4 regions of the Enterobacter sp. 6722112 genome follow, and region 1 is predicted to be linked to each of the others. Evidence: predicted binding sites of a transcription regulator. Region 1 holds the regulator's gene; each other region holds the start of a gene.

What was found. The regulator sigma-54, encoded in region 1, starts transcription at its own class of promoters, with help from an activator protein. The targets are predictions, from matches to a motif close to GTTGGCACANNTTTCGCTNT.
Region 2: hypA (hydrogenase maturation nickel metallochaperone HypA) is a predicted target of sigma-54. The motif match lies at 1,989-2,008, and genes of this name have one in related genera.
Region 3: norV (anaerobic nitric oxide reductase flavorubredoxin) is a predicted target of sigma-54. The motif match lies at 4,006-4,025, and genes of this name have one in related genera.
Region 4: AC4OVU_RS06690 (amino acid ABC transporter substrate-binding protein) is a predicted target of sigma-54. The motif match lies at 4,411-4,430, and genes of this name have one in related genera.

The regions. Positions count from the first base shown of each region.
Region 1 is NZ_JBZWGR010000007.1:3,746,657-3,754,413, forward strand. Features, by position in the region: gene AC4OVU_RS19370 (calcium/sodium antiporter) at 1-98, shown strand, start outside; gene kdsD (arabinose-5-phosphate isomerase KdsD) at 112-1,098, shown strand; gene kdsC (3-deoxy-manno-octulosonate-8-phosphatase KdsC) at 1,113-1,679, shown strand; gene lptC (LPS export ABC transporter periplasmic protein LptC) at 1,676-2,251, shown strand; gene lptA (lipopolysaccharide ABC transporter substrate-binding protein LptA) at 2,220-2,774, shown strand; gene lptB (LPS export ABC transporter ATP-binding protein) at 2,781-3,506, shown strand; gene rpoN (RNA polymerase factor sigma-54) at 3,554-4,987, shown strand; gene hpf (ribosome hibernation promoting factor) at 5,010-5,297, shown strand; gene ptsN (PTS IIA-like nitrogen regulatory protein PtsN) at 5,380-5,871, shown strand; gene rapZ (RNase adapter RapZ) at 5,917-6,771, shown strand; gene npr (PTS phosphocarrier protein NPr) at 6,768-7,040, shown strand; gene mtgA (monofunctional biosynthetic peptidoglycan transglycosylase) at 7,080-7,757, opposite strand, start outside.
Region 2 is NZ_JBZWGR010000007.1:3,272,451-3,280,207, reverse strand. Features, by position in the region: gene hypD (hydrogenase formation protein HypD) at 1-477, opposite strand, end outside; gene AC4OVU_RS17120 (HypC/HybG/HupF family hydrogenase formation chaperone) at 481-753, opposite strand; gene hypB (hydrogenase nickel incorporation protein HypB) at 744-1,607, opposite strand; gene hypA (hydrogenase maturation nickel metallochaperone HypA) at 1,611-1,961, opposite strand; gene hycA (formate hydrogenlyase regulator HycA) at 2,172-2,636, shown strand; gene AC4OVU_RS17100 (4Fe-4S dicluster domain-containing protein) at 2,710-3,318, shown strand; gene hycC (formate hydrogenlyase subunit 3) at 3,315-5,129, shown strand; gene AC4OVU_RS17090 (respiratory chain complex I subunit 1 family protein) at 5,131-6,054, shown strand; gene hycE (formate hydrogenlyase subunit HycE) at 6,070-7,757, shown strand, end outside.
Region 3 is NZ_JBZWGR010000007.1:3,255,343-3,263,099, forward strand. Features, by position in the region: gene srlD (sorbitol-6-phosphate dehydrogenase) at 1-134, shown strand, start outside; gene gutM (transcriptional regulator GutM) at 219-578, shown strand; gene srlR (glucitol operon DNA-binding transcriptional repressor SrlR) at 642-1,415, shown strand; gene gutQ (arabinose-5-phosphate isomerase GutQ) at 1,408-2,373, shown strand; gene norR (nitric oxide reductase transcriptional regulator NorR) at 2,370-3,884, opposite strand; gene norV (anaerobic nitric oxide reductase flavorubredoxin) at 4,072-5,520, shown strand; gene norW (NADH:flavorubredoxin reductase NorW) at 5,517-6,650, shown strand; gene AC4OVU_RS17035 (HoxN/HupN/NixA family nickel/cobalt transporter) at 6,777-7,757, opposite strand, start outside.
Region 4 is NZ_JBZWGR010000007.1:1,082,902-1,090,658, reverse strand. Features, by position in the region: gene miaB (tRNA (N6-isopentenyl adenosine(37)-C2)-methylthiotransferase MiaB) at 1-141, shown strand, start outside; gene AC4OVU_RS06710 (PhoH family protein) at 305-1,351, shown strand; gene ybeY (rRNA maturation RNase YbeY) at 1,348-1,815, shown strand; gene corC (CNNM family magnesium/cobalt transport protein CorC) at 1,900-2,778, shown strand; gene lnt (apolipoprotein N-acyltransferase) at 2,784-4,322, shown strand; gene AC4OVU_RS06690 (amino acid ABC transporter substrate-binding protein) at 4,703-5,608, shown strand; gene gltJ (glutamate/aspartate ABC transporter permease GltJ) at 5,763-6,503, shown strand; gene gltK (glutamate/aspartate ABC transporter permease GltK) at 6,504-7,178, shown strand; gene AC4OVU_RS06675 (amino acid ABC transporter ATP-binding protein) at 7,178-7,757, shown strand, end outside.

The DNA of each region.
Region 1 (7,757 bases):
AAGAGCAGATCGGCAAAGGCGCAGGCGCGCTGCTGACGGGTGGATTTATCGTATGGCTGGCGATGCTGTACTGGCTTTCGCCTCTTCTCTCTGGGTAAACGGAAACGCATTATGTCGCAAATAGAATTGCAGCCGGGTTTTGACTTTCAGAAAGCAGGCAAAGACGTTCTGGAGATTGAACGTGAAGGTCTGGCGCAGTTAGATCAGTACATTAATCAGGATTTTAGTCTGGCCTGTGAGAAGATGTTCTACTGTGCCGGCAAAGTCGTGGTGATGGGGATGGGCAAATCCGGCCATATCGGACGCAAAATGGCGGCGACCTTTGCCAGTACCGGCACGTCGTCATTCTTCGTTCATCCCGGTGAAGCCGCGCACGGTGACCTCGGCATGGTTACGCCGCAGGACGTGGTTATTGCGCTGTCCAACTCCGGGGAATCGAATGAAATCCTGGCGTTGATCCCGGTGCTGAAGCGTCTGCACGTACCGCTGATTTGCATGACCAGCCGACCGGAAAGCAGCATGGCGCGTGCGGCGGATATTCACCTGTGCGTGAAAGTGCCTAAAGAAGCCTGTCCGCTGGGGCTGGCGCCGACCTCCAGCACAACCGCCGCGCTGGTGATGGGCGATGCCCTTGCCGTTGCGCTGCTGGAAGCCCGCGGTTTTACGCCTGAAGATTTTGCCCTGTCTCATCCCGGCGGCGCGCTCGGGCGCAAACTGCTGCTGCGGGTTAACGATATTATGCACACCGGAGATGAGATCCCGCACGTGAGCAAAGAGGCCTCTTTGCGCGACGCGTTACTGGAGATCACCCGTAAAAACCTGGGCATGACGGTTATCTGCGACGATCTGATGAAGATTCAGGGCATTTTCACCGACGGCGACCTGCGCCGGGTATTCGATATGGGTGTGGATGTCCGAACGCTGGGCATTGCTGATGTGATGACGCCAGGCGGGATCCGCGTCCGTCCGGGCACGCTGGCGGTAGATGTGCTGAACCTGATGCAGTCCCGTCATATTACCTCAGTGATGGTTGCCGATGGCGACCAACTGCTGGGTGTGGTACATATGCATGATCTGCTGCGCGCTGGCGTAGTGTAATGAAGGATAAGACAATGAGTAATGCGGGTGCATCCCTTGCAACCTGTTATGGCCCGGTGAGCGCCCACATGATGGCAAAGGCGGAAAATATCCGCCTGTTGATCCTCGATGTGGATGGTGTGCTCTCCGACGGTCTGATTTATATGGGCAATAACGGCGAAGAGCTGAAAGCCTTTAACGTTCGCGACGGTTACGGTATCCGCTGTGCGCTCACGTCCGGTATTGAAGTTGCTATCATCACCGGGCGGAAAGCTAAACTGGTAGAAGATCGGTGTGAAACGCTGGGCATTACCCATCTCTATCAGGGGCAGTCTGATAAGATGGTAGCTTTCCGGGATCTGCTGGGAAAACTGGCCATTGCACCAGAGAATGTGGCATACGTCGGGGATGATTTGATCGACTGGCCAGTGATGGCGGAGGTGGGTCTGAGCATCGCCGTGGCTGACGCGCACCCGCTGCTGATCCCGCGTGCTGATTACGTTACCCATATTCACGGTGGCCGCGGCGCCGTCCGTGAAGTCTGCGATCTGCTTCTGCTGTCGCAGGGCAAGCTTGATGAGGCGAAAGGGCAATCGATATGAGTAAAACCAGACGTTGGGTTATCATTCTGCTTGCGCTTGTCGCCCTGGTACTGATTGGCGTCAACCTCGCTGACCGCGATGATACGCAAGCGGAAGTGGTTAACACGAGCGACCCGACCTACAAAAGCGATCACAGCGACACCGTGGTCTATAGCCCGGAAGGCGCGCTGAACTATCGCCTCGTTGCTCAGCATGTAGAATATTTTTCAGATGACGGTACCTCGTGGTTTACCCAACCGGTCATGACCACCTTTGATACGGACAAAGTGCCGACGTGGTCTATCAAGTCTGACCGGGCAAAACTGACAAATGACCGTATGCTTTACCTGTATGGTCACGTTGAAGTCAACGCCCTGACCGCTGACGCGCAACTGCGAAAAATTACGACGGATAACGCCCAGATCAACCTGGTCACCCAGGATGTCACGTCGCAGGATCTAGTCACCCTGTATGGCACAACATTTAATTCCAGCGGTTTAAGAATGCGCGGGAACTTACGCAGCAAAAACGCCGAGCTGATTGAAAAGGTTAGAACCTCCTATGAAATTCAAAACAAACAAACTCAGCCTTAAAGTTGTTATCGCCAGCGCGCTGCTGGCGGCCAGTCTTCCCGCGCTTGCTGTGACTGGCGACACCGAACAGCCGATTCATATTGAATCCGATACCCAGTCTCTGGATATGCAGGGTAACGTCGTCACCTTTACCGGCAACGTCGTCATGACCCAGGGCACCATTAAAATCAACGCCGACAAAGTGGTCGTTACCCGTCCGGGCGGCGAGCAGGGCAAAGAGATTATCGATGGTTATGGCAACCCGGCCACCTTCTACCAGATGCAGGACAACGGCAAGCCGGTGAAAGGCCATGCCTCGCATATGCACTATGAACTGGCGAAGGATCTGGTCATCCTGACCGGTAATGCTTACCTAGAACAGCTGGACAGCAATATCAAAGGCGACAAGATCACCTATCTGGTGAAAGAGCAGAAAATGCAGGCCTCCAGCGAAAAAGGCAAACGCGTCACGACCGTGCTTGTGCCTTCGCAGTTGCAGGACAAGAACAACGGTCAGGCTCCGGCACAGAAAAAGAGTAACTAATTCGTTATGGCAACTTTAACTGCAAAAAACCTCGCGAAAGCGTATAAGGGCCGCCGCGTCGTCGAAGATGTCAGTCTGACCGTCAACTCCGGCGAAATCGTGGGTTTGCTTGGCCCTAACGGGGCGGGTAAAACCACGACCTTCTACATGGTGGTGGGCATCGTCCCGCGTGACGCCGGCAACATCATCATCGATGATGAAGATATCAGCCTGCTGCCGCTGCATGCCCGCGCGCGTCGTGGCATCGGCTATTTGCCGCAGGAAGCGTCTATTTTCCGCCGCTTAAGCGTGTTCGACAACCTGATGGCCGTGCTCCAGATCCGTGACGATCTGACCAGCGAGCAGCGCTCTGACCGTGCGAACGAGCTGATGGAAGAGTTTCATATCGAGCATCTGCGTGACAGCCTCGGCCAGGCGCTGTCCGGTGGTGAACGCCGCCGCGTTGAGATTGCGCGCGCGCTGGCAGCAAACCCAAAATTCATCCTGCTGGATGAACCGTTTGCGGGCGTTGACCCCATCTCCGTTATCGATATCAAACGTATCATTGAGCACCTGCGCGACAGCGGGCTTGGCGTACTGATCACGGACCACAACGTTCGTGAAACGCTGGCCGTGTGTGAGCGCGCCTACATAGTGAGCCAGGGCCATCTGATTGCCCACGGTACGCCGCAGCAAATCCTCGAAGATGAGCATGTTAAGCGCGTGTACCTTGGGGAAGACTTCAGACTCTGATAGGGTAGAGGTTAAGTCACGCCGAACCGGAGAAAAACGCTCTGAACATGAAGCAAGGTTTGCAATTACGGCTCAGCCAGCAACTGGCCATGACGCCGCAGCTACAGCAGGCAATCCGTCTGTTGCAGCTGTCCACGTTAGAACTCCAGCAGGAGCTCCAGCAGGCGCTGGACAGCAATCCGCTGCTGGAGCAAACCGATCTTCATGACGAGGTAGACGCCCAGCAGACGCAGGACACAGAAACGCTCGACTCCGTAGATGCGCTCGAACAGAAAGAGATGCCGGACGAACTGCCGCTGGATGCCAGCTGGGATGAAATTTACACCGCGGGTACCCCTTCCGGGACACGTGCAGACTACCAGGACGATGAACTCCCGGTCTACCAGGGCGAAACCACCCAGTCGCTTCAGGACTACCTGATGTGGCAGGTAGAGCTGACCCCTTTCTCCGATACCGATCGCGCCATTGCCACCTCGATTGTCGATGCCGTTGACGACACGGGCTATTTGACCGTGACGTTGGACGAGATTCTTGAAAGCATCGGCAATGACGAGATTGAACTGGAAGAGATCGAAGCCGTTCTGAAACGCGTTCAGCGTTTCGACCCGATAGGTGTCGCCGCGAAAGATCTGCGCGACTGCCTTCTGATCCAGCTTTCGCAGTTTGCCAAAGAGACACCGTGGATTGACGAAGCCCGGCTCATCATCAGCGATCATCTGGATCTGCTGGCGAATCACGACTTCCGCACCCTGATGCGCGTCACACGCCTGAAAGAAGAGGTGCTGAAGGAAGCGGTGAATCTGATCCAGTCGCTCGATCCGCGTCCGGGGCAGTCGATCCAGACCAGCGAACCGGAATATGTCATTCCTGATGTGCTGGTGAGAAAACACAATGGCCGGTGGGTCGTTGAACTGAACGCCGACAGCATTCCTCGCCTGCAAATCAACCAGCAATACGCCTCCATGTGCACCAGCGCCCGTAACGACGCTGATAATCAATACATTCGCAGCAACCTTCAGGAAGCACGCTGGTTGATCAAGAGCCTGGAGAGCCGTAATGACACGCTGCTGCGCGTCAGCCGCTGTATTGTCGAACAGCAGCAGGCGTTCTTTGAGCAGGGCGAAGAGTTTATGAAACCGATGGTGCTGGCAGACATCGCCCAGGCCGTCGAGATGCATGAATCAACCATTTCCCGCGTGACCACGCAGAAATATCTGCACAGCCCACGCGGTATTTTTGAGCTTAAGTATTTCTTCTCCAGCCACGTGAACACCGAAGGCGGCGGCGAAGCCTCGTCAACGGCTATTCGCGCACTGGTGAAGAAGTTGATCGCCGCGGAGAACCCCGCGAAGCCACTCAGTGACAGTAAGTTAACCACCATGCTGTCCGATCAGGGTATTATGGTGGCACGTCGTACTGTCGCGAAGTATCGAGAGTCTTTATCCATTCCGCCGTCTAACCAGCGTAAACAACTGGTTTGACACAACCGATAAGGAAGACACTATGCAGCTCAATATCACCGGACATAACGTCGAGATTACTGAGGCTTTACGCGATTTTGTAAACACTAAGTTTGCGAAACTCGAGCAGTATTTCGAGAGGATCAACCAGGTCTATGTTGTGTTGAAAGTGGAGAAAGTGACGCATATCTCGGATGCGACCCTGCACGTCAACGGAGGGGAACTCCATGCCAGTGCGGAAGGGCAAGACATGTACGCGGCTATCGACGGCTTGATTGATAAGCTTGCGAGACAGCTCAATAAACATAAAGATAAACTGAAACAACACTAATTGTCCGGGCAGTTAACGGGTGCAGGACGGCCTGTTGTGAAACACAACAGGCCATTTGTACAGTTAGCGCTTAGGTGAAATTATGATAAACAACGATTCCGCTCTTCAACTGAGCAATGTCCTTAACCAGGATTGTACCCGCAGTGGCGTTCACTGCCAGAGCAAAAAACGTGCGCTGGAAATCATCAGTGAGCTGGCCGCAAAACAGCTGGGTCTGCCGCCGCAGATCGTGTTTGAAGCCATTCTGACCCGTGAAAAAATGGGCAGTACCGGCATCGGCAATGGCATTGCGATCCCGCATGGCAAGCTGGAAGAAGATACGCTGCGTGCCGTGGGGGTGTTTGTGCAACTGGAAACGCCTATCGCTTTTGACGCCATCGATAACCAGCCTGTGGATCTGCTTTTCGCGCTGCTGGTTCCTGCCGATCAGACCAAAACCCACCTGCACACGCTGTCGCTGGTTGCCAAACGTCTGGCGGATAAAACCATTTGTCGTCGACTGCGCTCAGCCCAAAGTGATGAAGAGCTTTATCAAATTATCACTGAAGCAGAAGGCAATCAGGATGAGGCATAATCGGGAAAGGGCCTTCAGAACGGCTGCCCTGAGGAGAAACGGAACATGGTGCTGATGATCGTCAGCGGTCGTTCGGGGTCCGGGAAGTCCGTGGCCCTGCGCGCGCTGGAAGACATGGGATTTTACTGTGTAGATAACCTGCCGGTAGTGTTGTTACCCGATCTGGCGCGGACGCTGGGGGACAGGCAAATCTCTGCCGCCGTCAGTATCGACGTGCGTAACATGCCGGAATCGCCGGAAATCTTCGAGCAGGCAATGAACAGCCTGCCGGAATGCTTCTCGCCTCAGCTCTTGTTCCTGGACGCTGACCGCAACACGCTGATCCGTCGCTACAGCGATACACGTCGTTTGCATCCGCTCTCCAGTAAAAATCTTTCGCTGGAAAGCGCCATCGATAAAGAGAGCGATCTGCTTGAGCCGCTGCGTTCCCGGGCCGACCTGATTGTCGACACCTCCGAAATGTCCGTCCACGAGCTGGCGGAAATGCTGCGTACGCGCTTACTCGGCAAGCGCGAGCGCGAACTGACGATGGTGTTTGAATCCTTCGGCTTTAAGCACGGCATACCTATCGATGCGGATTACGTTTTTGATGTGCGTTTCCTGCCGAACCCACACTGGGATCCGAAACTGCGTCCGATGACCGGTCTGGATAAGCCGGTGGCAGCGTTCCTCGATCGACACACAGAAGTACACAATTTTATCTACCAGACGCGAAGCTACCTTGAGCTATGGTTACCTATGCTGGAAACAAACAATCGCAGCTACCTGACGGTGGCGATTGGCTGTACCGGCGGTAAACATCGTTCGGTCTACATTGCCGAACAGCTGGCCGATTACTTCCGCTCACGCGGGAAGAACGTTCAGTCCCGTCATCGCACGCTGGAAAAACGCAAAACATGACCGTAAAACAGACCGTCGAAATCACCAACAAGCTGGGCATGCATGCGCGCCCGGCGATGAAGCTGTTTGAACTGATGCAGGGTTTTGATGCTGAGGTGCTGCTGCGCAACGACGAGGGAACCGAGGCAGAAGCCAACAGCGTGATTGCGCTACTGATGCTGGATTCTGCCAAAGGCCGTCAGATTGAAGTTGAAGCCACCGGCCCGCAGGAAGAAGAAGCGCTGGCGGCAGTGATTGCCCTGTTCAACGCCGGGTTTGACGAAGACTAACGTTCGCCATGTCGGCGGGTAGCGCTGCGCTTACCCGCCCTACCTAAGATTATTTCGCTCCATAAACCCTTCCCCACCCAGCTGGCGCATCTGACGCATAATCCACGCCTGGCGGCTTCGCACGTAGCCTGACGGGGCGCTGGCCTTAAAACGCAGCGGGTTCGGCAGCACGGCGGCAAGCAGTGCCGCTTCGGACATAGTCAGCCTGCTGGCGGGCTTGCCAAAATAGCGCTGCGATGCCGCTTCGACACCAAATACGCCGTCACCAAATTCCGCGATATTCAGGTAGACGGTTAAAATGCGTTTTTTGCTCCACACCGTCTCGACGCCCAGCGTCAGCCCGGCCTCCAGCCCTTTTCTCACCCAGCTGCGACCGTCCCATAAGAACAGGTTTTTTACCGTTTGCTGAGAAAGCGTCGATGCGCCGCGGACGCGGTTTTCATGACGTTCATTATGATCCAGCGCCTTCTCGATAGCCGCCACGTCAAAACCCCAGTGGTCCGGGAATTTCTGATCTTCTGCCGCAATGACCGCCAGCCCCATCCACGGCGAGATTGCATCCATGCTGACCCAGTCAGAATGGGCAACATAGCCAAAATCCCCAGAGAGCCAGGCGCTAATCTGCCGCTCTGCCATCACGGCCGAGAACGGGACGGGCAGGATGCTGAACAGCGCAATACCGCCGCCCCAGAACACAGCCAGGACCATCACAATACG
Region 2 (7,757 bases), 470 kb from region 1:
CTGGAGGGTAATGGCGGTGGCGGGCATGGTGGTTTCAAAACCCAGCCCGAAAAAGACGACCTTACGCTCAGGATTAGCCATCGCCAGCGTCAGGGCATCCATCGGTGAGTAGACGATCCGCACGTCTGCGCCGCGCGCCTTCGCCTGGAGCAGCGAGCCATTTTTTCCCGGTACACGCATGGCGTCGCCAAAGGTGCAAAAAATCACACCGGGGCGGCTGGCGATGTCGATACAGCTGTCGATGCGCCCCATCGGCAGCATGCACACCGGGCAGCCGGGGCCGTGGATAAACTCGATGTTCTCCGGCAGCAGCTGGTCGAGGCCAAATTTAAAGATGGCGTGGGTGTGTCCGCCGCACACCTCCATGATCCGCAGCGGTTTTTCTTTCGTGTAGTCCAGCAGCGAGGCGCGGGTTTTCAGGCGATCGATAAGCTGCAACACCTGCTCAGGCGCGCGATATTCATCAACGTAACGCATGTGTTAACGTTCCTCCCCATACAACAGGGCGCCCACGTCCGGCTCGACATCGAACATATTCTGTAGCGCGTCCAGCGTGTCGCGGGCTTCTTCCTCATTAATCACGCTCATGGCAAAACCCACGTGGACCAGCACCCACTGGCCGAGACGCGTTGCGCCGGTCTCATCGTGGCTGCCTACCAGCGTCAGGTCGACATCGCGCAGGATGCCGCAGACTTCCACTTTGGCCTGATTGCCGTCGATGGAATAAATTTGTCCGGGGACGCCTATGCACATCGTTCGTTCTCCAGCCAGTTCAGCCAGGCATCCATCCCGTCGCCGCGCGTGGCGGAAACCAGCAGGATCTCAATGTCCGGGTTCACTTCCCGTGCGTAAGCCAGGCACTTATCCACGTCGAAATTCAGGTACGGCAGCAGGTCGACCTTGTTCAGCAGCATGAGGGAGGCGGCGGCAAACATATGCGGATATTTCAGCGGCTTGTCTTCCCCTTCGGTCACGGAGAGCACCGCCACTTTATGCCGCTCGCCGAGGTCGAAGCTTGCCGGGCAGACCAGGTTGCCGACGTTTTCAATAAACAGGATACCGTTATCCGCCAGCGACAGGCGCGGGGCGGCGTCGGCAATCATCTGCGCGTCCAGGTGGCACCCTTTCCCGGTGTTGACCTGAATCGCAGGCGTACCGGTTTCGCGGATGCGCGCGGCGTCGTTTACCGTTTGCTGGTCGCCTTCGATCACGGCGCAGGAGACGCGTTTATTCAGCCGTTTGAGGGTTTCGGTCAGCAGCGTGGTTTTACCGGAGCCGGGGCTGGAGACCAGGTTCAGCACCAGCTGTTCGCGCGCGGCAAAGCGGGCGCGATTGCGGGCGGCGAGCTGGTTATTTTTGTCCAGCACGTTGATCTCCACCTCCAGCATCTGGCGCTGGCTGATGCCCGGCGCGTGCGTACCCGCTTCGCCGTGGCCGTAATGGAGGTCGCCCGCGTCGGAACGCTGCGGGGCAAAGGTGATGCCGGTCAGGGCCGCCGCGGGACGCGGGGCAGGAGAAAAGGGCGCGGAGCGAAACGCGGAGTGGGGACGGTGTTCATCCCCTTCTATATACAGGTTGCCTTCAGCGCAACCGCAGGTACTACACATACATTACTCCTTCTCGATTTCGAGGCGTTGGATCTGCATACCGTCATCCGCCACGATGCGCAGCCCGCTGCTCTGGCACTGCGGACAGCGCTGTACCTTCGATGACAGCAGCGTGACGTACTGCTGACACTGCTCGCACCAGCACTCCGCCTGCTGCTCGTCGATATGCAGCTCGCACCCTTCCGCCAGCGTGCCGCGGCACACCAGCTCAAAACAGAAGGTGAGGGCGCTGGTCTCGACGCAGGAAAACGCCCCGACCTTCAGCCAGACGCCGGTGACGCGTTTCGCGTGGTTTTGCACTGCCTGCTGTTCGATAAGTTCCAGTGCCCGCTGGCAGAGGGTGATTTCGTGCATGACGCCTCCTTAATGAATTGCCCCTTCAATGCAATAACGGTGCCAGCTTGATTTGCGTTACGGCGTGACGATGTCAACGCTGTCGAAATGACACGTCGACACCGCGGCGGTGACAGTGCGCATCTCTTTAAAATCCATTTAAATCAACAAATTAAAAACTGGCACGAAATCTGCCTAACAGCCGCTAACTCCATTAACCGGATACCTTTTATGACTATTTGGGAAATTAGCGAAAAAGCGGATTACATCGCACAACGTCATCAGCAGCTCCAGGAGCAATGGCACCTGTACTGCAATTCACTGATCCAGGGGATCACGCTGTCGAAGGCCCATCTGCATCACGCCATGAGCTGTGCGGCGCAGGGGGATATGCGTTTTGTCCTGTTCGGCCACTTTACGATTTACGTCACCCTGGCGGAGACCTTCAACAGCCACACGATTGAGTACTACGTCGAGACGAAAGAGGGAGACAGGCACTGCATCGCCCGGGCGCAGCTGATGGCGGACGGCATGGTGGACGGTCACGTCAGCAACCGCGATCGCCAGCAGGTGCTGGAGCACTATCTGGAGAAAATCGCGCCGGTTTACAACGGCCTCTACGCCGCCGTTGAGCATGACAGGCCAGTCAACCTGAAACAGCTGATCGACGGAAAATCCTCCGCGAACGTGGCCTGAAAAACGAGTGTCGAGAAGTGTCGATAAGACAGTTTTTTTTCGTCAAAAATGACCATCACCAGAGGATGACCCGGTGAACCGTTTTGTAATTGCTGACTCGACGGTCTGTATTGGCTGTCGGACCTGTGAGGCGGCGTGCTCGGAAACGCACCGCCTGCACGGGCTACAGTCCATGCCGCGCCTGCGCGTCATGCGTAATGAGAAAGAGTCTGCCCCGCAGCTCTGTCACCACTGTGAAGACGCCCCGTGCGCGGGCGTCTGTCCTGTCAATGCCATCACCCGCGTTGACGGCGCGGTACAGCTGAACGAAAGCCTGTGCGTGAGCTGCAAGCTGTGCGGCATCGCCTGTCCGTTCGGCGCCATTGAGTTTTCCGGCAGCCGTCCGCTGCATATTCCGGCGAATGCTAATACTGCGAAAGCGCCGCCTGCGCCACCGGCTCCGGCACGCGTGAGTACGCTGCTGGACTGGGTGCCGGGCATTCGCGCCGTTGCGGTGAAGTGCGATCTGTGCAGCTTCGATGAGCAGGGTCCGGCCTGCGTGCGGACCTGCCCGACCCGGGCGCTGGTCCTGGTCAACATCCGCGACATCGCTCGCACCAGCAAACGCAAGCGCGAGCTGACCATCAATACCGACGTCGGCGATCTTTCGCTGCTGCGGGCGCTTAACGAGGGGGCGAAATGAACGCGATAGTTATGATGACCAGCGGTGTGGCCTGGTTTGCCGCCGCCGCTGTCCTGGCGCTGCTTCTCTCCTTCCATAAAACGCTGAGCGGCGCGATCGCCGGTATCGGCGGGGCGGTCGGCAGCCTGATGACGCTGGCGGCGGGCGGGGTTGTCCTGATCGACGGCCAGTCTGTTGACACCCTCATCCCGCTGATTCACCACGCCGTTGAGCTTACGCCGCTGAACGCCATCTGGCTGATAACCTTTGGCCTGTGCGGGCTGTTTATCAGCCTGTTTAATGTCGACTGGCACCGACATCAGCACACCAAAGCCAACGGCCTGCTGGTTAACCTGTTGATGGCCGCCGCGGTCTGTACCGTTATCGCCAGCAACCTCGGCGCGCTGGTGGTGATGGCAGAAATCATGGCCCTGTGCGGCGTGTTCCTGACCGGATGCAGCGCCTCCGGCAAGCTGTGGTTTGCGCTCGGACGTCTCGGTACGCTGCTGCTGGCGCTGGCCTGCTGGCTGGTGTGGCAGCGTTTCGGCACGCTGGATTTTGCCGTGCTTAACGGCCAGCCGCTGGGCAACGACGTCTGGCTGTTGGGCGTAGTCGGTTTTGGCCTGCTGGCCGGGATAATCCCGCTGCACGGCTGGGTGCCGCAGGCGCATGCCAATGCCTCAGCCCCGGCCGCTGCGCTGTTCTCCACCGTGGTGATGAAGGTCGGTCTGTTCGGCATCCTGATGATAACCCTGTCGGGCGGTCAGCCGCCGCTGTGGTGGGGCGTGGCGCTGCTGATTGCGGGGATGATCACCGCGTTCGTCGGTGGCCTCTACGCGCTGATGGAGCACAACATCCAGCGTCTGCTGGCGTACCACACCCTGGAGAACATCGGGATTATCCTGCTCGGCATGGGCGCGGGCGTCACCGGGCTGGCGCTCAACCAGCCGACACTAATTGCCGCCGGGTTTATTGGCGGTCTGTATCACCTCATCAACCACAGCCTGTTTAAAAGCACCCTGTTCCTCGGCGCGGGTAGCGTCTGGTTCCGCACAGGGCACCGCGATATTGAAAAGCTCGGTGGGATTGGCAAAAAAATGCCCGTCATTTCGCTGGCGATGCTGGTCGGGCTGATGGCGATGGCTGCGCTGCCGCCGCTGAACGGCTTTGCCGGCGAGTGGGTGATTTATCAGTCCTTCTTCGCCCTCGGCCAGAGCGAGGCGTTTATCGGGCGTTTACTCGGCCCGCTGCTGGCGGTGGGCCTGGCGATCACCGGCGCGCTGGCGGTGATGTGTATGGCGAAGGTTTACGGCGTCACCTTCCTGGGCGCGCCGCGTACGCGTGAGGCTGAGAACGCCTGCTGCGCCCCGGTACTGATGGCCACCAGCGTGGTCGCGCTGGCGCTGTGCTGCATCGCGGGTGGGGTTGCCGCGCCGTGGCTGCTGCCGCTGCTGGGCCACGCCATTCCGCTGCCGCTGGTCACGGCGCATACCGTCGTTTCCCAGCCGATGATGGCGCTGCTGCTGATTGCCGCGCCGCTCCTGCCGTTCGTGCTGATGCTGTTCTTCAGACGCGACCGTCTCGCCTCCCGCTCGCGCGGCGCGGCGTGGGCCTGCGGCTACGAACACGAGCAGTCGATGGTCATCACCGCCCACGGTTTCGCCATGCCGGTGAAGGAGAACTTTGCCGCCGTGCTGAAGCTGCGCCACTGGCTGAACCCGGTGGGCTGGGTGCCGGGCTGGCAGGGTGCCGCCGTGCCCGTGCTGTTCCGCCGCCTGGCGCTGATCGAGCTGGCGGTGCTGGTGGTGATTGTCATTTCACGAGGAGCCTGACATGAGTCTGTTACTGGCAATTCTTCAGGCGCTGGTGCTGTTCGCCGCCGCGCCGCTGCTGTCGGGCATCACGCGCGTGGCGCGCGCCCGGCTGCACAACCGTCGCGGGCCTGGCGTGCTCCAGGAGTACCGCGATCTCTTCAAACTGCTTTCCCGTCAGAGCGTCGCGCCGGACGCCGCAGGCTGGGTGTTCCGCCTGACGCCGTTTGTGATGGTGGGCGTGATGCTGACCATCGCCACCGCGCTGCCGGTGGTGACGGTGGGCTCGCCGCTGCCGGTGCTGGGCGATCTGATTACGCTGATCTACCTCTTCGCCATCGCGCGTTTCTTCTTTGCGATTGCGGGTCTGGATACCGGCAGCCCGTTTACGGGTATCGGCGCCAGCCGCGAGGCGATGCTCGGCGTGCTGGTTGAGCCAATTCTGCTGCTGGGGCTGTGGGTCGCCGCGCAGGTTGCAGGCTCGACCCACATCAGTTTCATCACCGACACCGTTTACCACTGGCCGGTTTCACGTTCTCTCCCGCTGGTGCTGGCGCTCTGCGCCTGCGCGTTCGCCACCTTTATCGAGATGGGCAAGTTGCCGTTCGATCTCGCGGAAGCGGAGCAGGAATTACAGGAGGGGCCGCTCACCGAATACAGCGGCTACGGCTTTGCGGTGCTGAAGTGGGGCATCAGCCTCAAGCAGCTGGTGGTGTTGCAGATGTTCGTCGGCGTTTTCTTCCCGTGGGGGCAGATGACGCACTTCTCTGCGGGCGGCCTGCTGCTGGCCGTGGTGGTGGCTGTGCTCAAGCTGCTTATCGGCGTGCTGGTGATTGCCCTGTTTGAAAACAGCATGGCGCGCCTGCGTTTTGTTGAAACGTCACGCATCACCTGGGCCGGTTTTGGTTTTGCATTTTTAGCGTTCGTCTCCTTGCTGGTGGCGTGATTAAAGAGAGTGTTTATGTCTGAAGAAAAGAAAGGTCAGCAGTATCTCGCCGCATTGCATCAGGCTTTCCCGGGCGTGGTGCTGGAGGAGTCCTGGCAAACCAAAGACCAGATCACCGTCACCATTAAGGTGAACTATCTGCCGGAAGTGGTGGAGTTTCTCTACTACCAGCAGGGCGGCTGGCTGTCAGTGCTGTTCGGCAACGACGAGCGTCAGCTGTGTGGCAACTATGCGGTGTACTACGTGATGTCGATGGAGCAGGGGGAGAAGTGCTGGCTCACCGTGCGCGTAGAGGTCGATCCGGCTAAACCGGAATACCCCTCCGTCACGCCGCGCGTGCCTGCCGCCGTCTGGGGCGAGCGCGAAGTGCGTGACATGTATGGTCTGGTGCCGGTTGGCCTGCCTGACGAGCGTCGCCTGGTGCTGCCGGACGACTGGCCGGATGAACTCTATCCGCTGCGCAAGGACAGCATGGACTACCGCCAGCGCCCGGCCCCGACCACCGACAGCGAAACCTACGAGTTCATCAACGAGCTGGGCAGCAAGAAGAATAACGTGGTGCCGATTGGCCCGCTGCACGTTACCTCCGACGAACCGGGCCACTTCCGCCTGTTCGTCGACGGCGAGAACATTATCGACGCCGACTACCGCCTGTTCTACGTCCACCGCGGCATGGAGAAGCTGGCGGAGACCCGCATGGGCTACAACGAAGTCACGTTCCTCTCTGACCGCGTATGCGGCATCTGCGGCTTTGCCCACAGCACCGCCTACACCACCTCTGTGGAAAACGGCATGGGGATCGTGGTGCCGGAACGCGCGCAGATGATCCGCGCCATTCTGCTGGAGGTGGAGCGCCTGCACTCGCACCTGCTCAACCTCGGCCTGGCCTGCCACTTCGTCGGCTTTGACTCCGGGTTTATGCAGTTCTTCCGCGTGCGCGAGGCGTCGATGAAGATGGCGGAGATCCTTACCGGGGCGCGTAAAACCTACGGCCTGAACCTGATCGGCGGGATCCGCCGCGACCTGCTGAAAGACGACATGATCCAGACCCGCCAGCTGGCGCAGCAGATGCGGCGGGACGTGCAGGAGCTGGTGGACATGCTGCTCAGCACGCCAAACATTGAGCAGCGCACCGTCGGGATTGGTCGTCTTGACCCGGAAATCGCCCGCGACTTCAGTAACGTTGGTCCGATGGTGCGCGCCAGCGGCCACGCCCGCGATACCCGCGCCGATCACCCGTTCGTCGGCTACGGCCTGCTGCCGATGACCGTGCACAGCGAACAGGGCTGCGACGTCATCTCCCGCCTGAAGGTGCGCATCAACGAGGTATTCACCGCGCTGAACATGATCGACTACGGCCTCGATAACCTGCCGGGCGGCCCGCTGATGGTGGAAGGCTTCACCTACATTCCAAACCGCTTTGCCCTCGGCTTTGCCGAAGCGCCGCGCGGGGACGACATCCACTGGAGCATGACCGGCGACAACCAGAAGCTCTACCGCTGGCGTTGCCGCGCGGCCACCTACGCCAACTGGCCAACCCTGCGCTACATGCTGCGCGGCAACACGGTTTCCGATGCGCCGCTGATCATCGGCAGCCTCGACCCGTGCTACTCCTGCACCGACCGCATGACCGTCGTGGACGTGCGCAAGAAGAAAAGCCAGGTGGTGCCGTACAAAGAGCTTGAGCGCTACAGCATTGAGCG
Region 3 (7,757 bases), 490 kb from region 1:
TCGACAAAGTGCCGCTGAAGCGCGGGTGCGATTATCAGGACGTGCTGAACATGCTGCTGTTTTACGCCAGCCCGAAAGCCTCGTACTGCACCGGGCAGTCGATTAACGTTACCGGTGGGCAGGTGATGTTCTGAGTTCATTCCCCGGTGGCGCTGCGCTTACCGGGGTTACAATCCCCGTAGGCCGGGTAAGACGCACCCGGCAGTTAAGGAGCCGATATGGTCACTGCACTCATCACCGTCGCCGCCCTCGCCTGGCTTTGCCAGATGGCGTTTGGCGGCTGGCAAATCCGTCAGTTTAACCGCGCCTTTGATGCCCTGTGTCAGAAGGGACGCGTGGGCGTCGGGCGTTCCGGGGGACGCTTTAAACCGCGGGTTGTCGTCGCTGTTGCGCTGGATGAAAACAATATGGTTTGCGATTCCCTCATCATGCGCGGCGTAACGGTGTTTGCCCGTCCGACCAAAATCCAGGCGATCGACGGCATTTCGCTGCATGAATTACAACCTGATGTGATCTTCCCCCATGATTCACTCTGTCAGAATGCACTATCATTAGCGCTTAATCTGAAACATGGATAATTTCGTTGTGAAAGTTATAAACTTGCGGAATTATCATTTCGCAACGTAAGGAACGAAGCGCCTATGAAACCACGTCAGCGGCAGGCGGCCATACTTGAGCATCTGCAAAAGCAGGGAAAGTGCTCGGTAGAGGATCTGGCCCACTACTTTGACACCACCGGCACGACAATACGCAAGGACCTGGTGTTGCTCGAAAACTCCGGCGCCGTCATTCGTACCTACGGCGGCGTGGTGCTCAATAAAGACGAAGCCGACCCGCCTATCGACCACAAAACGCTGATCAATACTCACCAGAAAGCGCTGATTGCCGAAGCCGCCGTCAAATTTATCCAGGACGGCGATTCCATTATCCTCGACGCAGGCAGTACCGTCCTACAGATGATCCCGCTGCTCAGCCGCTTTAATAACATCACCGTGATGACCAACAGCCTGCACATCGTCAATGCCCTGTCAGAGTTCGACAGCGAGCAGACCATCCTGATGCCCGGTGGCACCTTCCGTAAAAAATCCGCGTCGTTTCACGGGCAGCTGGCGGAGAATGCCTTCGACCACTTCAGCTTCGATAAGCTGTTTATGGGCACGGACGGCATCGACCTCAACGCGGGCGTGACCACCTTCAACGAGGTGTTCAGCGTCAGCAAAGCGATGTGCAACGCCGCGCGGGAAGTGATTTTGATGGCGGACTCGTCGAAATTTGGCCGTAAAAGCCCCAACATTGTCTGTAGCCTTGAAAGCGTCGATAAGCTGATTACCGACGCAGGTATCGATCCGGCATTTAAAAAAGCGCTGGAAGCGAAGGGCATCGACGTGATCGTAACCGGAGAGAAAAATGAGTGATTTTCTGTTAAACGCAGGCCGTCAGACCCTGCTGCTGGAGCTACAGGAAGCCAGCCGCCTGCCGGAACGTCTGGGTGAGGATTTTGTTCGTGCAGCCAACACCATTATCCACTGCGAGGGCAAAGTGATCGTGGCGGGTATCGGTAAATCCGGTCATATCGGCAAGAAGATTGCCGCGACGCTTGCCAGCACCGGCACCCCGGCGTTCTTCGTGCATCCTGCCGAAGCGCTGCACGGCGATCTGGGGATGATCGAAAGCCGCGACGTGATGCTGTTTATCTCCTACTCCGGTTCAGCCAAAGAGCTGGATCTCATCATCCCTCGCCTGCAAGAAAAATCGGTGGCCCTGTTAGCGATGACCGGCAAATCCCGTTCGCCGCTGGCGCTGGCCGCGAAAGCAACGCTGGATATTTCCGTTGAGCGCGAAGCCTGTCCGATGCACCTGGCACCGACCTCCAGCACCGTCAACACGCTGATGATGGGTGACGCCCTGGCGATGGCGGTGATGCAGGCGCGCGGTTTTAATGAGGAAGATTTCGCCCGTTCCCATCCTGCGGGCGCGCTTGGGGCTCGTCTGCTCAACAAAGTTCACCACCTGATGCGCACGGACGATGCCATTCCTCAGGTCAAACTCGACACCAGCGTGATGGACGCCATGCTGGAGCTGAGCCGCACCGGGCTGGGGCTGGTTGCGGTATGCGACAATGACCGCCAGGTGAAGGGCGTCTTCACCGACGGCGACCTGCGCCGCTGGCTGGTGGGCGGCGGCAAGCTGGAGGCGCGGGTATCCGAAGCAATGACCCAGGGCGGGCTGACGCTGAATGCCGACAGCCGCGCGATTGAAGCCAAAGAGGTGCTGATGAAGCGCAAAATCACCGCCGCGCCGGTGGTGGACGAGCACGGCAGGCTGTGCGGCGCGATCAACCTGCAAGACTTCTACCAGGCGGGGATTATTTAACCCTTCAGCCCCAGACGTTTCGCCAGCCTGTGAAGGTTGGCGACGTCCATCTCCAGCGCCCGCGCGCACGCCGCCCAGCTGCGGTTATTCTGCTCCAGCGCGCGGGCGATCATCTGACGCTGGAACGCATCCGTCGCCTCGCGCAGGTTTTCGTTCACGCTCTCAGGTATCACCGGCTTCACGGGCGGCATCGTTTCCTCATGCAGCGCGAAATGGCGCGCATGAATAACCACTTCATCCCCCGAACGCGTTGCCCGCGCCAGCACCACCGCGCGGTGGATCGCATGTTCCAGTTCACGCACGTTACCCGGCCAGCCGTAGCTCAGCAGGTGCGTCCTCGCGCCGGGACTTAGCACCACGCGGGAAAGCCCCATTTTGAGCCGACACTGTTCGCAGAAAAAGCCCGCCAGCAGAACCACATCCTCGCCCCGCTCGCGCAGCGGCGGCACCGTGAGCGGGAACACGCTCAGACGGTGGAACAGATCGGCGCGGAAATTCCCCGCCAGCACCTCTTCGCGCAGATCGCGGTTCGTCGCCGCCAGCACGCGCACATCCACGCGTAAGCTGCGATCGTCTCCCACGCGTTGAATATCGCCATACTGCAACACCCGCAGCAGTTTGGCCTGAAGCGAAAGGGAGAGTTCGCCAATTTCATCGAGGAACAGCGTGCCGTTATCAGCCATTTCGAACTTGCCGCTGCGGTTGCTGATCGCCCCGGTAAAGGCCCCTTTGACGTGTCCGAACAGCTCGCTTTCCGCCACGCTTTCCGGCAACGCCGCGCAGTTGAGATAGACCAGCGGATTCACCGCACGGGGCGAGGCTTCGTGGATCGCTTTTGCCACCAGCTCTTTACCGGTGCCGGTCTCCCCGAAGATCAGCACGTTCAAATCAGACGCGGCGACAATCTCAATCTCTTTTTTGAGCTGCGCCATGCCCGGCGAAAGGCCGATCATTTCGGTGTGCGCCACCTGCTCAAACGCCGTCGGGCTACCCGGAAGAATATTCTGGCTCTCCAGCTGTTCTATCAGCAGGGCGTTGTTCAGCGCCCCGGCCGCCAGCGCGGCAATCAGCCGTAGCTCTTCATCGCTGAAGGTATCGAACTGATCAGGCGACATGCCGTCGAGGGTTAACGCGCCAATCAGGTTCTGCCCGGCAAACAGCGGCAGGCCGATACAGGCGTGCACCTTCAGGCTCTCCTGTCCGGGGATCAGGCCGTCGTAAGGATCGGGCAGATCGCTGTCTGCCGGGAAACGCACCACGTCACCCGCACGGGCGATGGTTTCCAGACGCGGGTGGCCCTCCAGGGTAAAGCGCCGCCCGAGTACGTCCTTCGCCAGACCGTCGATAGCCAGCGGAATAAACTGCCGCCCTTCGTAACGCAGCAGCGCCGACGCATCGCAATCCAGCACGTGGCGCAACGTGGAGATCAGCCGCTGAAAGCGGTCCTGATGACCAATACCGGTTTGCAGTTCTATGGCGATCTTCGCCAGCACATCTACGGAAAAGCTCATCTCTGCCTCACTGTCATTTTGACAATGCATAGTGTCATATTGACAATTTTTAAGATAGTCAAAATGACTACCCATTAGGGAGCATCAAAATATAAATACATTATTTTCAATGAGTTAAAAAGTTGGCACGCAACTTGATATATGACAGTCATCTTATTTGAAAACGCCGTATTAAGTTGAGGTTGCTATGTCTATTCTGGTTAAAAATAACATTCATTGGGTGGGTCAACGTGACTGGGAAGTACGTGATTTTCACGGGACGGAATACAAAACGCTGCGCGGCAGCAGCTACAACAGCTATCTCATTCGTGAAGGTAAAAACGTCCTGATCGATACCGTCGATCACAAATTCAGCCGCGAGTTCGTGCAGAACCTGCGCAGCGAAATCGATCTGAACGACATCGACTACATCATCATCAACCACGCGGAAGAGGATCATGCCGGGGCGCTGACCGAGCTGATGTCCCACATTCCGGATACCCCAATCTACTGCACCACCAACGCCATTGACTCCATCAACGGCCACCACCACCATCCGGAGTGGAACTTCCACACCGTGAAAACCGGCGACACGCTGGATATCGGCAATGGCAAACAGCTGATCTTCGTGGAAACCCCAATGCTGCACTGGCCGGACAGCATGATGACCTACATGACCGGTGACGCGGTGCTGTTCAGTAACGACGCCTTCGGCCAGCACTACTGTGACGAACGTCTGTTCAACGACGAAGTGGATCAGACCGAGCTGTTCGAACAGTGCCAGCGCTACTACGCCAACATCCTGACCCCGTTCAGCCGTCTGGTCACGCCAAAAATCACCGAGATCCTCGGCTTCAACCTGCCGGTGGATATGATTGCCACCTCCCACGGCGTGGTATGGCGTGAAAATCCAACCCAGATTGTCGAACTGTACCTGAAGTGGGCGGCGGACTATCAGGAAGATCGCATCACCATCTTCTACGACACCATGTCCAACAACACCCGCATGATGGCGGACGCCATTGCCCAGGGCATCAACGAAGTTGACCCGAACGTGGCGGTGAAAATCTTCAACGTGGCGCGCAGCGATAAGAATGAGGTATTGACCAACGTCTTCCGCTCCAAAGGCGTGCTGGTGGGTACCTCCACCATGAATAACGTGATGATGCCGAAAATTGCCGGACTGGTGGAAGAGATGACCGGCCTGCGCTTTCGTAACAAACGCGCCAGCGCCTTTGGTTCACACGGCTGGAGCGGCGGCGCGGTAGACCGTCTCTCCACCCGTTTACAGGATGCTGGTTTTGAGATGTCCCTGAGCCTGAAGGCGAAATGGCGTCCGGATCTCGACGCGCTGGAAATCTGTCGTCAGCACGGTCGCGACATTGCCCGCCAGTGGGCGCTTGCGCCGCTGCCGGAAACCGCACCCGCCGCGGCGGTTACGCCGAAAGCTGTAGCAGAAGCCGCTCCTGCCGCTGCCGACCTCGGCCCTTGCATGCAGTGCAGCGTCTGCCAGTGGATTTACGATCCTGAGCTGGGCGAGCCGTTGCAGGATGTCGCGCCGGGTACGCCGTGGAGCGAGGTGCCGGACAACTTCCTCTGCCCGGAATGTTCCCTCGGGAAAGACGTCTTTGATGAACTGGCAACGGAGGCAAAATGAGCCACGGCATCGTCATTATCGGCTCGGGCTTTGCCGCCCGCCAGCTGGTGAAAAATATCCGCAAACAGGATGCTAACGTGCCGTTGACGGTGATCGCCGCCGACAGCATGGATGAGTACAACAAGCCTGATTTAAGCCACGTCATTAGCCAGAATCAGCGCGCCGACGATCTCACCCGCCAGACGGCGGGGGAGTTCGCAGAACAGTTTAACCTGCGTCTGTTTCCGTACACCTGGGTCACCGATATCGACGCCGACGCCCACGTGGTGAACGCGAAAGATAAAACCTGGCAGTACGACAAGCTGGTGCTGGCGACGGGGGCATCGGCGTTTGTGCCGCCGGTTGAGGGCCGCGAGCTGATGGTCACGCTCAACAGCCAGCAGGAGTATCAGGCCAGCGAGACCCTGTTACGCGACGCCATGCGGGTGATGATTGTCGGCGGCGGACTGATTGGCACCGAGCTGGCGATGGACTTCTGCCGGGCGGGAAAATCCGTCACCCTGGTTGACCACGCGGCCAGCATTCTGTCAGCGCTGATGCCAGCAGAAGTAAGCAGTCGCTTACAGCATCGTCTGACCGACATGGGCGTGCATCTGCTGCTGAAATCGCAGTTACAGAGCCTGAGCAAAACCGAAACCGGCATTTGTGCGACGCTCGACCGCAACCGCAGCGTGGAAGTGGATGTGGTTATTGCGGCGACGGGGTTGCGCCCGGAAACCGCGCTGGCGCACCGCGCGGGCGCAGAGATCAATCGCGGCGTGAAGGTGGACAGCTACCTGCAAACCACCCAGCCGGACATTTATGCCCTGGGCGACTGCGCGGAAATTAACGGCCAGGTGCTGCCGTTCCTGCAACCGATTCAGTTAAGCGCCATGTTCCTGGCGAAAAACCTGCTCGGCGGCAACGCCCCGGTGAAATTACCCGCCATGCTGGTGAAGGTAAAAACGCCGGAACTACCGCTGCATCTCGCAGGTGAAACGCAGCGTCAGGATCTGGACTGGGAGATTGTCCTTTCGCCTCAGGGCATGGTGGCGCGCGGCACCGATACCGACGGTCAGATGCGCGCCTTTGTCGTCAGCGAAGACAGAATGAAGGAGGCCTTCGCGCTGCTGAAATCGCTACCAGCTTAACCCTCGTCATGCCGGGTGTCGCTCCGCTTACCCGGCCTACAGTACTGCCACGCTTACTTAACCTTTGGATTTTGTTGTCCACCGCCCCGATGTCCCGGGGCTTTTTTTATCGCTACACTTTCAGCGTCAGGAGCGCACCACCAGCGCGTCATAACCGCGCCAGCGATAGTTCGCCATCGAGATCAGCCAGCAGGCGACAAACAGCCCGACCACCACAAATCCGGCGTCGCCCAGGTTATCGTTCACCGCGCCAATCAGATCCCACACGCCGCCGCTGAGGGCGAACTTGTCCATCAGCAGACCCAGCGCTTCCAGGCCGCCGATAAACAGCGCCACCACCACCGAAGTGCCGGTGATGGTCATGTTGTAGTAGAGCTTGCGCTGCGGCTTGTTAAACGCCCAGCCGTAGGCACCCACCATCAGCAGGTTATCGAGCGTATCCACCAGCGCCATGCCGCTGGCGAAGAGCGCCGGGAAGATCATGATCGACCACACCGACATCCCGCTGGAGGCGCTGGCGGCGGAGATCCCCAGCACGCCGATTTCGGTGGCGGTGTCGAACCCCAGGCCGAACAGGAAACCGACCAGGTACATCTGCCAGCTTTTATTGACGAGGCGGAAGGTTTTGCCGAACAGCCAGTTCATGACGCCGCCCTGTGCAGGCAGCGTGATGTCGCCCTGCACGGGATTGCCGTGTTTCAGCGCCTGAAAACTGCGCCAGACGCCGCGCAGGATCACCATATTCACCAGCGCCATCGCCAGCAGGAAGGTGGCGGAGACGGCGGTGCCAATCAGGCTGCCGGTTTCGTGGAACCATGCCATGTTTTTCTGAAACGCCGTGGCGGTAGCGGCGATAGCAATGGAGGCCAGCACCACGATGGTGGAGTGTCCGAGGGAAAACCATGCGCCCACGCCGGACGGGCGCTTGCCCTGCTGCATCATTTTACGCGTCACGGTATCAATCGCGGCGATATGGTCGGCATCCACCGCATGACGCAGTCCGTAACACCAGGCCAGCAGGCTGGCGGCCATCAGCGCCGTACTGCCGCTAAAGGTGTGCCACGCCAGCCCCCAGGCCAGCAGGTTAGCCATCCCGAGAGCCAGCAG
Region 4 (7,757 bases), 2.7 Mb from region 1:
GAAGTACTCACGAACTCGCTGCGCGGGAAGGTGGTACGCACTGAGGACGAAATGGGTCTGCGTATTGCCGAGACGCCGGAATCCGTTATCTCTCGCACCCGCAAAGTCAACGACTCTGGCGTAGGTATTTACCAGCCTTGATCCTTCTGGCCTGCCTGTCCGGCAGGCCTTGTATTTCCTCTCATCACCCCCAATATCTACCGCAACGCTTGCGCCTTTATTCTGTGGCGTGAATAATTTCGGTAATGACCGTTTTATTACGCCGTGTGGCCACAGGTCAGTTAACCAATTAAAGAGGAACAGTTTGAACATAGATACGCGTGAAATTAGCCTTGAGCCCGCAGACAACGCTCGCCTGCTGAGCCTGTGCGGGCCGTTTGATGACAATATCAAACAACTGGAGCGACGTCTGGGTATCGAAATCAATCGTCGCGATAACCATTTCAAACTCACCGGACGCCCAATCTGCGTCAACGCCGCGGCAGATATTCTCCGCAGCCTGTATGTTGATACCGCCCCGATGCGCGGTGAGATCCAGGATATTGAACCTGAACAGATCCACCTGGCCATTAAAGAGGCGCGCGTGCTTGAGCAGAGCGCGGAAAGCGTGCCGGACTATGGCAAAGCCATCAACATCAAAACTAAACGCGGCGTGATTAAGCCTCGTACCCCGAACCAGGCGCAGTACATCGCCAACATTCTCGACCACGACATCACCTTCGGCGTAGGCCCGGCGGGTACGGGTAAAACCTATCTGGCCGTTGCCGCTGCGGTCGATGCGCTCGAGCGTCAGGAGATCCGCCGTATCCTGCTGACCCGCCCTGCTGTTGAAGCCGGTGAAAAACTGGGCTTCCTGCCGGGCGATTTGAGTCAGAAAGTAGATCCCTACCTGCGCCCGCTGTATGACGCGCTGTTCGAAATGCTCGGCTTCGAGAAAGTTGAAAAGCTCATCGAGCGTAACGTGATTGAAGTTGCTCCGCTGGCCTACATGCGTGGCCGTACGCTTAACGACGCGTTCATCATTCTGGATGAGAGCCAGAACACCACCATCGAACAGATGAAGATGTTCCTGACGCGTATTGGCTTTAACTCGAAAGCGGTTATCACCGGTGACGTCACCCAGATTGACCTGCCGCGTAACACCAAATCGGGTCTGCGTCACGCCATCGAAGTCCTGGCCGAGGTAGAGGAAATCAGCTTTAACTTCTTCCACAGTGAAGACGTGGTACGCCATCCGGTCGTCGCGCGTATCGTTAACGCTTATGAGGCCTGGGAAGAGGCAGATCAGAAGCGCAGGGCCGAACTGGCCGCAGAACGTAAGCGCGAAGCGCAGGAGCATGAACAGAAATGAGTCAGGTGATCCTCGATTTACAGCTGGCCTGTGATGATAATTCCGGCATGCCAGAAGAGGCACAGTTTCAGAAATGGCTGGATGCCGTTATCCCCCAGTTTCAGGAAGAATCAGAGGTCACGATTCGCCTGGTGGATGAAGCAGAAAGCCATGAGCTCAACCTGACCTACCGCGGGAAAGATAAGCCGACCAACGTGCTCTCTTTCCCGTTCGAAGCCCCTCCGGGCATTGAGATGCCGCTGCTGGGCGATCTGATCATCTGCCGTCAGGTGGTTGAGCAGGAAGCCAAAGAGCAGCAAAAGCCGCTGGAAGCGCACTGGGCACACATGGTGGTGCACGGTAGCCTGCATCTTCTGGGTTACGACCATATTGAAGATGACGAAGCGGAAGAGATGGAATCCCTCGAGACAGAGATAATGCTTGCTCTGGGCTATGAGGATCCGTACATTGCCGAGAAAGAATAGTCAGTCACTGACTACCATGCCGCCGCGCAGGGACATAGCGCGGCGGTTAACATTGAACTAACAAGAGAACCCTTAACAAACGCCATGAGCGACGACAATTCACACAGTAGCGACACGACAACCACTAAAAAGGGATTTTTCTCCCTCATTCTGAACCAGCTTTTCCACGGCGAACCGAAAAACCGTGATGAACTGCTGGAGCTGATTCGTGATTCCGGGCAGAACGACCTTATCGACGAAGATACGCGCGAAATGCTCGAAGGGGTGATGGACATCGCCGACCAGCGCGTCCGCGACATCATGATCCCCCGCTCGCAGATGATTACCCTGAAACGCAACCAGACGCTGGACGAGTGCCTCGATGTGATTATCGAATCGGCTCACTCACGTTTCCCGGTCATCAGCGAAGACAAAGATCACATTGAAGGGATTTTGATGGCGAAAGATCTGCTGCCGTTTATGCGCAGCGATGCCGAAGCCTTCAGTATGGAAAAGGTGTTACGCCCGGCCGTGGTTGTGCCGGAAAGTAAACGTGTGGATCGGATGCTGAAGGAGTTTCGCTCCCAGCGCTATCACATGGCGATTGTTATTGATGAATTTGGTGGCGTTTCCGGTCTGGTCACAATCGAAGACATCCTTGAGCTGATCGTGGGCGAAATCGAAGATGAGTATGACGAAGAAGAGGATATCGACTTCCGTCAGCTGAGCCGCCACACCTGGACCGTGCGCGCGCTGGCCTCCATTGAAGACTTCAACGATACCTTTGGCACCAGCTTCAGCGATGAAGAAGTGGACACCATTGGTGGTCTGGTGATGCAGGCCTTCGGCCATCTTCCGGCCCGCGGTGAAACCGTTGACATCGATGGTTACCAGTTCAAGGTCGCAATGGCTGACAGCCGACGTATTATTCAGGTTCACGTCAGAATGCCGGACGACTCACCGGTGCCAAAACTGGAAGATTAATGTAAATGGCATTTGCCCCACTCTTTGAACGCCAGCGCGTCCGTTTGCTGCTGGCGCTGTTACTCGGAGCCAGCGGTACGCTGGCTTTTTCTCCTTACGATATCTGGCCGGCCGCTATTCTCTCCCTGATGGGGCTACAGGGTCTTACCCTGAACCGTCGTCCGGTACAGGCCGCGGCCATTGGCTACTTCTGGGGGCTGGGGCTGTTCGGCTCTGGTATCAACTGGGTCTACGTCAGTATCGCGCAATTTGGCGGAATGCCGGGGCCGGTTAACGTCTTCCTGGTTGTGCTGCTCGCCGCCTATCTCTCACTCTACACCGGCCTGTTCGCGGGCATCCTGTCTCGCCTGTGGCCAAAAACGACCTGGCTGCGCGTGGCGATAGCGGCACCCGTTGTCTGGCAAATCACCGAATTTCTGCGCGGCTGGGTACTGACCGGCTTCCCGTGGTTGCAGTTCGGCTATAGCCAGGTAGACGGCCCGCTGAAAGGCCTGGCCCCGGTCATGGGCGTGGAGGCGATCAACTTCCTGCTCATGGCGGTCAGCGGCCTGCTGGTGCTGGCTCTGGTGACACGTAACTGGAAGCCGCTGGTTGCCGCGTTGATCCTGTTTGCCCTGCCCTTCCCGCTGCGTTATATCCAGTGGTTTACGCTGGAGCCCGCGCGCGCCACGCAGGTTTCTCTGGTCCAGGGCGATATCCCACAGTCCCTGAAATGGGATGAGAATCAGCTGCTGAACACGCTGAAAATCTACGCCAACGCCACTGAAAAGGTGATGGGCAAATCGCAGCTCATCATCTGGCCTGAGTCTGCGATCCCGGACCTGGAGATCAATCAGCAGCCCTTCCTGAAGATGATGGATGATCTGCTGCGCGCGCGCGGCAGTACGCTGATCACCGGAATTGTGGATGCGCGTCTCAATCAGCAGAACCGCTATGACACGTACAACACGATCATTACGCTCGGTAAGGACAGCGAATACAGCTATACCTCCACCAATCGCTACAACAAAAACCACCTTGTACCGTTTGGCGAATTTGTTCCGCTGGAGTCTATTCTGCGCCCACTGGCACCGTTCTTTGATTTGCCGATGTCCTCATTCAGCCGGGGCCCTTACGTTCAGCCGCAGCTGCATGCGCACGGTTTTGCCCTGACGGCCGCCATTTGCTACGAGATTATCCTCGGCGAGCAGGTGCGCGATAATTTCCGCCCGGACACCGACTATCTGCTGACCATCTCAAACGATGCGTGGTTCGGTAAATCGATTGGCCCGTGGCAGCACTTCCAGATGGCGCGAATGCGTTCTCTGGAGCTGGCGCGTCCGTTGCTGCGCAGCACCAATAACGGCATTACCGCCGTGATTGGTCCGCAGGGTGAAATCCAGGCCATGATCCCGCAATTTACCCGTGAGGTGCTGACTACTAACGTCACGCCAACTACCGGGCTTACGCCTTACGCGCGCACCGGGAACTGGCCGCTGTGGATTTTGACCTTGCTCTTCGGCTTTGGCGCAGTACTGATGAGCCTGCGTCAGCGTCGTAAATAACCTTACCTTCTGTTGCCGGGTGGCGGCTACGCCTTACCCGGCCTACTCTCCGCCGCCCCCACCCGACAATTTCCTCCCAAACTTCAATTCTGGCACGCCTGTTGCTTTGTTTATTCATATCAACGCTGTCTGGCTTAACGTGCAACTTTGTCGCACCAGCGTAGATCATCGGTAGCACCGAAACGGTGCAACGAGGGATTATTGCCTCTGAATGGTGCGGCGCGCTTCGCAAAAATAAACAATAACGCAGCAAAATCTTTACATTAAGCCAGACTAAATGTTAACAAGCTTGCATAACACTGCACTCGCATTGCGCGAGATATAACAACATCACAATGGGTATCTATGCGTCACTGGCGCTGATAAGAAAGGAGTTGGGTATGCAATTACGTAAACTGGCCACAGCAATGCTGGTTATGGGAATGTCTGCGGGGGTTGTCCACGCTGAAGACGCTCCGGCAGCAGGAAGCACTCTCGACAAGATTGCCAAAAACGGCGTGATCGTGGTCGGCCACCGTGAATCTTCTGTCCCGTTCTCTTACTACGACAACACGCAAAAAGTCGTGGGCTATTCACAGGATTACTCCAACGCCATCGTTGAAGCCGTGAAGAAAAAGCTGAACAAACCTGACCTGCAAGTGAAGCTGATCCCCATCACTTCACAAAACCGTATTCCTCTGCTGCAAAACGGCACATTTGATTTTGAATGTGGCTCAACCACCAACAACCTTGAGCGTCAGAAACAGGCCGCTTTCTCGGACACCATCTTCGTTGTGGGCACCCGCCTGCTGACGAAGAAAGGCGGCGACATCAAAGATTTTGCTGACCTGAAAGGCAAAGCGGTTGTCGTGACCTCCGGTACCACGTCCGAAGTGCTGCTGCACAAGCTGAACGACGAGAAGAAAATGGACATGCGCATCATCAGCGCGAAAGACCATGGCGACTCCTTCCGTACCCTGGAAAGCGGCCGTGCTGTCGCGTTTATGATGGATGACGCCCTGCTGGCGGGCGAACGCGCGAAAGCGAAGAAACCAGACAACTGGGAAATCGTCGGTACCGCCCAGTCGAAAGAAGCCTACGGCTGTATGCTGCGTAAAGGTGACGAGGACTTCAAGAAACTGATCGATGACACCATCGCTCAGGCGCAAACCTCCGGCGAAGCGGCAAAATGGTTCGACAAATGGTTCAAGAACCCAATTCCACCAAAAAACCTGAACATGAACTTTGAACTGTCTGACGACATGAAAGCGCTGTTCAAATCACCAAACGACAAAGCTCTTAACTAATTAGAACGACAGGGGCGGGATCTCCTGCCCTCTCGATTGTCGGGAAGCATGGACAGACATACGTTGAGTGGTCGTTCCCCACTCAGCGCAAAAATTGAGCTTCTCACCAATCTTCGAGGGTAGCGCTGCTACCCTTTTTTTTCTGGAGTTTACTATGTCAATTGACTGGAACTGGGGCATCTTTCTGCAACAAGCCCCGTTCGGCAACACCACCTATCTCGGCTGGCTGTGGAGCGGCTTTCAGGTTACCGTTGCGTTATCGATAACGGCGTGGATTATCGCGTTTCTTGTCGGTTCGCTGTTCGGTATTCTGCGTACCGTCCCTAACCGTTTTCTCTCTTCGATTGGCACGCTCTATGTGGAACTGTTCCGTAACGTTCCGCTGATCGTGCAGTTCTTTACCTGGTATCTGGTGATCCCGGAACTGCTGCCGGAAGATCTCGGCATGTGGTTTAAGGCCGAGCTGGATCCTAACGTACAATTTTTTGTCTCCTCTATGCTGTGTCTGGGGCTGTTCACCGCTGCGCGCGTCTGCGAGCAGGTACGTGCCGCCATACAGTCACTGCCGCGCGGGCAAAAGAATGCGGCACTGGCAATGGGCCTGACTCTGCCCCAGGCCTACCGTTACGTACTGCTGCCTAACGCTTACCGCGTCATCGTTCCGCCGATGACGTCCGAGATGATGAACCTGGTAAAAAACTCGGCTATCGCCTCAACCATCGGTCTGGTGGATATGGCGGCACAGGCGGGCAAACTGCTGGATTACTCCGCTCACGCCTGGGAATCCTTCACGGCGATCACGCTCGCCTATGTTCTGATTAACGCTTTCATCATGCTGGTGATGAACCTGGTTGAACGCAAAGTACGCCTGCCGGGCAATCTGGGGGGCAAATAAATGTACGATTTTGACTGGAGTTCCATTGTTCCCTCCATGCCCTATCTGCTGGATGGACTGGCAATCACCTTAAAGATCACCGTTATCGCCATTATCGTCGGTATCGTCTGGGGCACCCTGCTGGCAGTGATGCGCCTGTCGAGCTTTAAGCCGCTCGCCTGGTTTGCCACGGCTTACGTTAACGTATTCCGCTCCATTCCACTGGTCATGGTGCTGCTGTGGTTTTATCTGATTGTTCCCGGCTTTTTACAGAACGTACTGGGACTGTCGCCAAAGACCGATATCCGCCTGATCTCTGCCATGGTGGCGTTTTCCATGTTTGAAGCCGCCTACTACTCAGAGATCATCCGCGCAGGTATTCAGAGTATCTCTCGCGGGCAGTCCAGCGCTGCGCTGGCGCTCGGTATGACGCACTGGCAGTCCATGAAGCTCATTATTCTGCCGCAGGCGTTTCGCGCCATGGTTCCGCTGCTGCTGACGCAGGGCATCGTCCTGTTCCAGGATACCTCCCTGGTCTACGTGCTGAGTCTGGCAGACTTCTTCCGTACCGCCTCCACCATTGGCGAACGTGACGGAACGCAGGTTGAGATGATCCTCTTCGCGGGCGGGGTCTATTTTGTGATTAGTTTAAGCGCATCGCTGTTGGTCAGCTGGCTGAAGAAAAGGACGGTATAATGATTTCCCTGAAAAATGTTTCTAAATGGTATGGGCACTTTCAGGTGCTGACCGACTGCTCAACAGAAGTAAAAAAAGGCGATGTGGTAGTGGTATGCGGCCCGTCCGGTTCCGGTAAGTCCACGCTTATCAAAACCGTTAATGGGCTGGAACCTGTCCAGCAGGGCGAGATTGTCGTTAACGGCACCAAAGTAAATGACCGCAAAACCAACCTTGCCCAGCTTCGCTCCCACGTAGGGATGGTGTTCCAGCATTTTGAGCTGTTCCCTCACCTGTCCATCATTGAGAACCTGACGCTGGCGCAGGTCAAAGTGCTGAAGCGCGACAAAAAAGCGGCGCGCGAAAAGGGGCTGAAGCTGCTGGAACGCGTCGGGCTGTCTGCGCATGCGAATAAGTTCCCGGCCCAGCTTTCGGGCGGCCAACAGCAGCGTGTGGCAATCGCGCGTGCGCTGTGCATGGATCCGGTGGCAATGCTGTTTGATGAGCCGACGTCCGCGCTCGACCCTGAGATGATCAACGAAGTGCTGGACGTCATGGTGGAGCTGGCGCACGAAGGGATGACCATGATGGTGGTGACGC